Regions from separate parts of the Cellulosilyticum sp. genome, predicted to be linked through region 2. Evidence: a T-box and tRNA genes for the amino acid it is inferred to sense, from the RefSeq annotation. Region 2 holds a T-box; the other holds one or more tRNA genes.

Region 1 (4,413 bases), on a different contig from region 2:
GTATAAGGACAGGTCTTAACAGAATTTAATAAGTGATGAAGGAGTAGTGCATGAGGAAAATAAATTGGCAAAAGTGGATTAGTTTATTTGTAATGATATCGTTAGTAGGTTCAGCAATCTTTTTAATTATAGGGATTGTATTAGCACCAGTATTAGGAGATGCAACAGAAGGGGTATTTGGTCGTCCTAAAAGTGAATATGTTCTTATGCTTGTACAATGTATATTAGGTGTCATTGCTATGATTATGCCAGGGGTATTAACAAAGAAATTTAAATTACAAATTCCAACGAATATGTTACTTTTATATACACTGTTTTTATATGGTGCGATATATTTAGGTGAGGTAAAAAGCTTTTATTATGTTGTACCACATTGGGATACAATATTACATACCTTTAGCGGTGCAATGCTAGGGGCATTAGGGTTTTCTTTTGTAAGTCTATTAAATAATGAAGAGAAAATACCTGTTCAGTTAAGTCCAATGTTTGTAGCACTTTGTGCCTTTTGTTTTGCAACAACGATGGGTGTGCTGTGGGAAATTTATGAATTTACATTTGATGGCTTACTAGGTCTTAATATGCAGAAGTTTGCTTTAGAAGGTGGTGCTGACTTAGTAGGAAGAGCAGCACTAGTCGATACAATGAAGGATTTAATTGTAGATATTGTAGGTGCGCTTGCGATGAGCTGTATTGGTTATATTTCATTAAAATATAAAAAGGGTTGGATTGAAAAACTTTTAGTGGCGATACGCAACTAGAGAAAAAGGTCTATAAAAAACACACAAAAATGTTTTTTATAGACCTTTCTTTATGTTAATTGTTCACAATTTTAAAATTGTTTAAATATATTTAAAATAACAATATTATTAAAAATAGAGTATTGCAAATAATTTTATTGTATAATATATAAAAAGTAAACAAATAAATGGAGGGAAAGATATGGAGCGTGTTACCTTTCTTAAGAATTACAAAGATGATGAGAAAAATCGTAGTAGTTTAAATTCCTTATTGCAATTAAACCGAGGTGTTTCATTAGAGACATGGTATGCACAGGGATATTGGCAAGAACAGTATATTCCGTATTCTTTTACAGATGGTACACAGATTATAGCAAATGTATCAGTTTATAAACAAGATGTTTTATATAAAGGGCAGTTAAAGTCTGCAATTAGGCTAGAACATATAATATTACACCCTCAGTACCATTACAAACATTTAATTGAAAGGCTCATTTATCAGATTAGTGAAGAGTATAAAGATAAGGTAGATCTTATTTACTTAAGTGCAGATGAAGCAGTGATACCTTTTTATCCTAGATTTGGCTTTAAGCATATTGAGGAAGTTAAACATTATATTCAAACGGAAGGTATTCAAGAAGGGATAGCACCTGAGATCATTTCAAAGGATGAAATAGCTGCAACAATAATGGGTTGCATGACTAGTTATAGGATCCTTGGCGATGAAATACAAAGTAAGAATGATTTTGCAAGAAGATGCTTTGATTATATGACAAAGGAAGAAGGTAATTTATATTACTTTGAACAAAATGATACATATATTATTGCACGCTTGAACGAAGATGAGTTAGAAATGATAGATATTATAAAGGAACAAGATGTTGCTTTAGATGAAATCGTTGCAGGATTTAAAGCACTTTATAAATTTAATAAGGTGAAATTAAATAATAAAATAGAGTATAAAGGCATTGGCAAAATTGTAGAAGAGATAGGGGATAACCTACTCTTTGTTAAAGAAACTAACATTGAAGAAGAAAACTTATTTCCAATTATAATAGAAGCATAAGGATAAGAGGTATTGTACAGGGGAACTGCTATAATACCTTTTTTATTTTGAAATCAATAAAGCTAAATATTCGTTAAAATATATTGATATATAGAGTAGTAGAAAGCCTGGTCAATTAGATAAAATGAATGATGAATTAAAAGCTGACATTGAAAAGTATTTAAGTAATAGAAGTATCAAATAAGTTGATTTAATGCAGAAGCATAACATAAGTAGAAACACTTTGAAGAAGTATGTAGCTCTAGTAGAAACAGAGAAAAAACAGATGTCAGGGCAACTTAAATTGAACTAAGAAAAAAGGAGAGAAGAATAATGATTATGTATAAAGTACAGTCCGTAAAATGGAGAGAAATTCACAATTACTTATAAACAAAAAAAGACTTATGCTAAGCGTAAGTCTTTTGTAAGCTCCCGAGCGGACTTGAACCGCCGACCTCCGCCTTACCAAGGCGACGCTCTACCTACTGAGCCACGAGAGCAAAGCGTTCTGTTTATTACTATTGAACGCTTTTATAGGATATCATGTGCCGTATATTTTGTCAACATTTACCTACCTATTTTTAAAATAAAAAAATAGTCAGATTATTAATAGCCTAAAGATTCTCCAACTAAGATAACTTTTATGCGGCCTTTGTCACGGCTATTTCTTGTGACAACTGTTTGCATACAGATACAATCAGGAGAAAGGCAATTATGACATTTACCAGTTAGTGCACAAGGGGTCTTTTTATTAAGTCTAATGGCATTAATTGGTGCAGTAACATTATGAATGCGATCAAGAGCAGCAGCTTCATCTGTTACTATTTTATTCATACCTGCAATAATAATAACTTGTTTAGGGCCATAAATAAGTGCGGCAACGCGATTACCTGTACCATCAATATTCACTAATTCACCTGAATGTGTAATGGCATTGCTACTCATAAGATATGTATCAGCCGAAAAAGCTTGGCGGTATATTTCAGGTATTTCATTTGATGAAACTTTACTACGGTCTAATAAATTGTAACAGCCTTTTTTTTCAAGAGCATCTAGTAAACCAATTTGGCTAAGGGTCATTGAACCACCCCAAGTAATTGTCATACCTTCTTTAAGGAAGGAGAGAGCCTTCATTGTTGCTTCTTCTTTTGTATTCACATAATAGCCTTCAATATTACGTTTAGCCATTTGGGCAATAACATTTTCAGCAAGCTTCATGTAAAAATGTTTTTGATTTTCCATATGAAAACCTCCTTTTAAGTGAAAAAAGTTAAAATAGTATCCTTAACATTGTAGCATATTTAAGAAGAGAAATAGGATAAAATAGCAAGAATTTCATGGATTGAGTCAAAATATTACACGAAATCATTTTTTTTTTATCTTTTAAGAGGGTAAGTAAAAAATAAGCGCATAATCGCATATTGTAATTCATTTTAAAGCTTTATAAAATATTATTGGGGTGATGGAAATGTTAAATTTTAGCGATGAAAATAGTACTTATAGTTTTCGTACAACAGTAGGACGTGTAAGTGTCAGTGCAAAAGAAATTATGTATTTTTCTTATAGTGACAGACATGTTTATTTACACACGATTAATGGTGTTTTTAAAACAAAGATTGTACGTTTTAAAGATTTAGAGGATATTTTAAAGGAGCCTGAATTTGTAAGCATCCATCGAGCATGTATAGTAAATATTTGTTATATCAAGAGTATAGGTGGTATTACACTTATAATGGAAAATGGAGAGAAGCTCTCTATTAGTCGTTATAAAATGTTAGAGATGAAAGAAAAAATAAAAGCATTAGATATAGTTGGTGCTTATTGAGAAATGATAAAAAGATAAAAGGATGTGTTGAGTTGATACATAATGGGCATAATATCACTTAAGAAATCATTAGACAGCAAGAGGTTAACAGAATATGAAAGAATTAAGTGTATTTGAAATTATAGGACCCAATATGATAGGGCCTTCTAGCTCACATACGGCAGGTGCATTAAAAATTGCTAGAGTTGCTAAGAAGCTAGGGCCTAGTGAAATTTGTAAAGTAACCTTTGTACTTTTTGGTTCTTTTGCAAAAACTTATCGAGGACATGGTACTGATAGGGCGCTACTTGCCGGTATATTGGGCATGGACCAAGAAGATGAACGCATTAAAGAAGCTTTTCAGATTGCTAAGGAGACTGGGCTTAATTATGAGTTTATTATAACGGAGGATCATCATTATAAGCACCCTAATACGGTGGAAATCATCATGGAGGATAAAAAGGGCAATCGTCTGAGTATTATGGGTTCATCTATAGGCGGTGGCAGTATTAGTATTGATAAAGTAAATGGTATGGAAGTCTTCTTTTCGGGAGAGTATTATACCTTATTCATTGTACATGAAGATATGCCAGGTGTTATGGCCTATATTACAAAATGTCTGAGTGAATATAATATCAATATTGCTTATCTTCGTGCTTATCGTGAAGATAAAGGGAAACTAGCCTCTACCATTATTGAGGCAGATGAGATGATTTGTGAAGATGTGCTAAAGCGCATTGAAGAAAATACAGCCATAAAATATGCAAAGATGATTAGCTTATAGGAGTAATAGACATGATGAATTTTATAGATGGTGATGAACTGCT
Region 2 (4,413 bases):
ATATTTATCAGAGATTGGAAGTACTTTAACTGCTGTTGGTGCAAGCCATACTGGGAATTGACCAGCATATTTTTCAATAAGCATAGCAAGTGTTCTTTCGTAGCAACCGATAGATGTACGGTGAATGATAAGTGGATGTTTTTTCTCACCATCTGCATCAATGTATGTCATACCAAGTCTTTCACCTAATGCAAAGTCAATTTGTACTGTGATAATTGTATCTTCTTTACCATGTACGTTTTTGAACTGAATATCAAGTTTTGGACCATAGAATGCAGCTTCACCTACAGCTTCTTCGTAGTTAATTTGAAGGTGATCTAAGATATTTCTCATGAGACCTTCTGTTCTTTCCCAAGCTTCTGGATCATCAATGTATTTTTCTGTGTTATTTGGATCCCATTTAGAGAATCTGTAACTAATATCATCTTGAATTCCAAATGTAGTCATCATGTAGTTAATAAGTTCAATTACACCTCTGAATTCATCTTCAAGTTGTTCTGGTGTACATACAAGGTGTCCTTCAGAAATTGTGAACTGACGCACACGGATAAGACCATGCATTTCACCTGATGATTCATTTCTAAATAATGTAGATGTTTCACCATAACGAATTGGTAAATCTCTATAGCTGTGTTGTTCAGCATTATATACTGTAAATTGGAATGGACATGTCATAGGGCGAAGTGCAAATACTTCTTTATCTGTTTCTTCATCACCAAGTACGAACATACCATCTTTGTAGTGATCCCAGTGACCTGACATTTTGTAAAGGTCGCTCTTAGCCATAAGAGGAGTTTTTGTGAGTACATAGCCTCTTCTTTCTTCTTCATCTTCTACAAAACGTTGAAGTGTTTGAACGATACGCGCTCCTTTTGGCATAAGAAGTGGAAGTCCTTGTCCTACTTTATCATCTGTTGTGAAAAGTTTAAGTTCACGCCCAAGTTTGTTGTGGTCACGTTTTTTAGCTTCTTCTAAAGCTTCTAAATGTGCAGCAAGTTCTGCTTTTTTAGGGAATGCTGTAGCGTAGATACGTGCAAGCATTTTGTTCTTTTCATTACCTTTCCAGTAAGCACCCGCAGCATTTAAGATTTTGAATGCTTCTACTGGTTTTGTGCTCATAAGGTGTGGACCTGCACAAAGATCTGTGAAATCACCTTGTTTGTAGAATGAAATAACTTCACCTTCTGGTAAGTCTTTGATAAGTTCTACTTTGTATGGTTCGTCTAATTCTTCCATAAGCTTAATAGCTTCTTCTCTTGGAAGTTCAAAACGCTCGATAGGTAATTTTTCTTTAATGATTTTTTTCATTTCAGCTTCGATTTTTTCAAAGTCAGCTTCTACGAAATGTCTCTCTGTATCGAAGTCATAGTAGAAACCATCTTCGATAGCTGGCCCAATAGCAAGTTTTACTCCTGGGAATACGCGTTTTACAGCTTGTGCTAAAATATGTGCTGCTGTATGACGGAATGCCCATTTACCTTCTTTATCATTGAATGTTAAGATTTCAAGGTCACAGTCTTCATTAAGCTCTGTTCTAAGGTCTACCATTTCTCCATTTACTTTACCAGCGCAAGCTGCTCTCGCAAGTCCACTGCTTAATTCTTCTGCAACGCCAAGTACTGTAATGCCTTTTTGACATTCTCTAATGCTGCCATCTTTTAATGTAACTTTAATCATTATAATGCTCCTTTCAAATTTTAAATTATTACTTTTTAATCATTATGATTGTCTTTTATGATGATTATTATTTTAGAACGCAAAAAATCCCGTCCCTTTTAAATAATCATCTTATTTAAAAGGGACGGGACATATTTATTCCCGCGGTTCCACCCTTGTTACTTTTATTTTTAATTCGAAACCATTCCCTTATTGTATAGAAGAAACTCATTTCTAAATTAAACAGTTAAAAGTCACTCGCTTATTTGACGATAACGGGGTCACCGAATTGTTTTGCAATCACTCCGAGGTAGTCTTCACTTACAAGCTTTAAAAATGCTCCCACCAATGCATCTTCTCTCTGAAAAAGTTCTTTATAAGTTACTCGTCTCATCATTGTTTTAGTATTTTCTTAATGTATTTATTCTAATCAATCTATTTGCTTATGTCAATATATCTCATTTGCTATTTCTAGGAAATTTGACTTAAAACTCCTTTATTTTATTTCAAACCAAAAACTCACGCCATCGTCTATATTAGAAACGCCATAATGCCCCGTATCTTCTCTCTGTTTAATCTTATAGCGTTCTATTTTACTCGATTAAACTTCTTTATCTACTTTCGCTGTTAGAAATATATTTAACTCACTTTTAAAAGAGCTACTAAGGATTTCTATCGAGAAATCCTTAGTAGCTCTTCTTATATCTCATAGATGACTATTTATTTTCATCTAATAGATAATTATATCTTGTTGTAATCTCGTCTTTCACACGACTTACAAGGTCTTCTAATTTCATTGCGCCCTCTTCGCCTCTGCGGCTACGTACACTTACAGTACCATTAGCTTCTTCATTGGCACCTACTACTAAGATGAATGGCACACGCATATTTCTTGCTTCTCTGATTTTGTAACCAATCTTTTCACTACGTTCATCAGTTTCCACTCGAATACCAGCTTCATCTAAAGTCTCTGCCACCTTTTTAGCATAGTCGCCATGTTTGTCTGAGATTGGTAATACTTTTACTTGAACTGGTGCAAGCCATGTTGGGAAAGCTCCTGCAAAGTGTTCTGTGATGACACCAATGAAACGTTCAATGCTGCCAAAGACTACACGGTGAATCATAACTGGGCGATGTTTTTCACCATCTGCACCAATGTATTCTAATTCAAAGCGCTCTGGAAGCTGGAAGTCAAGTTGAATTGTCCCACATTGCCATGTTCTGCCTAAACTATCTTCTAGTTTAAAGTCTAATTTAGGACCATAAAAAGCACCATCCCCTACATTGACTTCGTAATCATAACCCATTTCTTCAATAGCTTCACGGAGACCATTTGTAGCTATTTCCCAATCTTCAATTTTACCTACATGATCTTCTGGCATTGTAGAAAGCTCAATACTATATTTAAAACCAAATGTTTTATAAACTTCATCAATAAGTCTTACGACACCTTTAATTTCATCTTTAATTTGTTCAGGGAGCATAAAGATATGGGCATCATCTTGTGTGAAGTTACGCACACGCATTAATCCATGGAGCGCACCTGAAAGTTCATGACGATGAACAAGTCCTAATTCTCCCATTCTAAGAGGTAAATCCTTATAAGAACGCATCTTAGTCTTATAAACAAGCATACCTCCTGGACAGTTCATTGGTTTGATGGCATAATCTTCATCATCAATAACTGTAGTATACATATTTTCACGGTAATGATCCCAGTGACCACTTCTTAACCATAACTCTTTATTTAAAATAATAGGAGTAGAAATTTCCTGATAACCAGCCTTTTTATGAATTTCTCTCCAGTAATCAATGAGTGTATTTTTAAGAATCATACCCTTTGGCAAGAAAAATGGGAATCCTGGCCCCTCATCAAGTAAGGCAAAAAGTTCTAATTCCTTACCAAGTTTACGGTGGTCTCTTTTCTTAGCTTCTTCTATTTTATCAAGATGTTCTTGAAGCTCAGCTTTTTTGGGAAATGCTGTAGCATATAAACGTTGTAACATCTTATTTTTTTCACTGCCACGCCAGTAAGCACCTGCTACAGACATAATCTTAAAGGCTTCAACCGGTTTAGTAGTCATAAGGTGTGGACCTGCACAAAGATCCACAAATTCTCCTTGTTTATAGAAAGAAATTGTTTCTCCCTCTGGTAAATCCTCAATAAGTTCTACCTTATAAGGTTCCCCAGCAGCCTTCATCTTAGCAATAGCTTCTTCCCTTGGTAATTCAAAACGTTCAATAGGTAACTTTTCTTTAACGATTTTTTTCATCTCAGCTTCAATTTTTTCAAAATCTGCTTCTGTAAAAGAACGTTCAAAATCAAAGTCATAATAAAACCCATCATCAATAGCTGGTCCTATAGCAAGCTTCACGCTAGGATAAAGTCTCTTAACAGCTTGTGCTAGAATATGAGAAGCAGTATGTCTAAATGCCCATCTACCATCTTTATCTGCAAAAGTTAAAATTTCTAAGTGACAGTCCTTATCTAGCTCATGGCGAAGGTCCATCATTTCACCATCTACAAGTCCTGCGCAAGCATTTCTTGCAAGACCGCTACTAATTTTTTCTGCCACTTCTAATATACTACTACCTGCTTCACATTCTAAGACGCTACCATCTTTTAAACTTACCTTAATCATTATTCCTACTCCCTTCAAATACTTAATTTACTTAGAACAATTCTATGATTATAAAATAATCCTGCTGATTATAAAATAATCCTGCTGATTATAAAATAATCCTGCTGATTATTTG

Evidence for each region. The T-box of region 2 lies ahead of thrS (threonine--tRNA ligase). A T-box ahead of a tRNA ligase gene usually reads a tRNA of that ligase, here a tRNA-Thr.
Region 1: it has a tRNA-Thr gene. The T-box ahead of thrS (threonine--tRNA ligase) is inferred to sense a tRNA for this amino acid. The anticodon was not compared.

The regions. Positions count from the first base shown of each region.
Region 1 is NZ_CEVXFV010000004.1:139,236-143,648, reverse strand. Features, by position in the region: gene AC1VAQ_RS03275 (DUF2238 domain-containing protein) at 51-758, shown strand; gene AC1VAQ_RS03270 (GNAT family N-acetyltransferase) at 940-1,803, shown strand; tRNA gene AC1VAQ_RS03265 (tRNA-Thr) at 2,210-2,282, opposite strand; gene AC1VAQ_RS03260 (lactate utilization protein) at 2,389-3,024, opposite strand; gene AC1VAQ_RS03255 (LytTR family DNA-binding domain-containing protein) at 3,251-3,607, shown strand; gene sdaAB (L-serine ammonia-lyase, iron-sulfur-dependent subunit beta) at 3,702-4,370, shown strand; gene sdaAA (L-serine ammonia-lyase, iron-sulfur-dependent, subunit alpha) at 4,385-4,413, shown strand, end outside.
Region 2 is NZ_CEVXFV010000069.1:11,141-15,553, forward strand. Features, by position in the region: gene thrS (threonine--tRNA ligase) at 1-1,677, opposite strand, end outside; T-box leader at 1,795-2,062, opposite strand; gene thrS (threonine--tRNA ligase) at 2,373-4,295, opposite strand.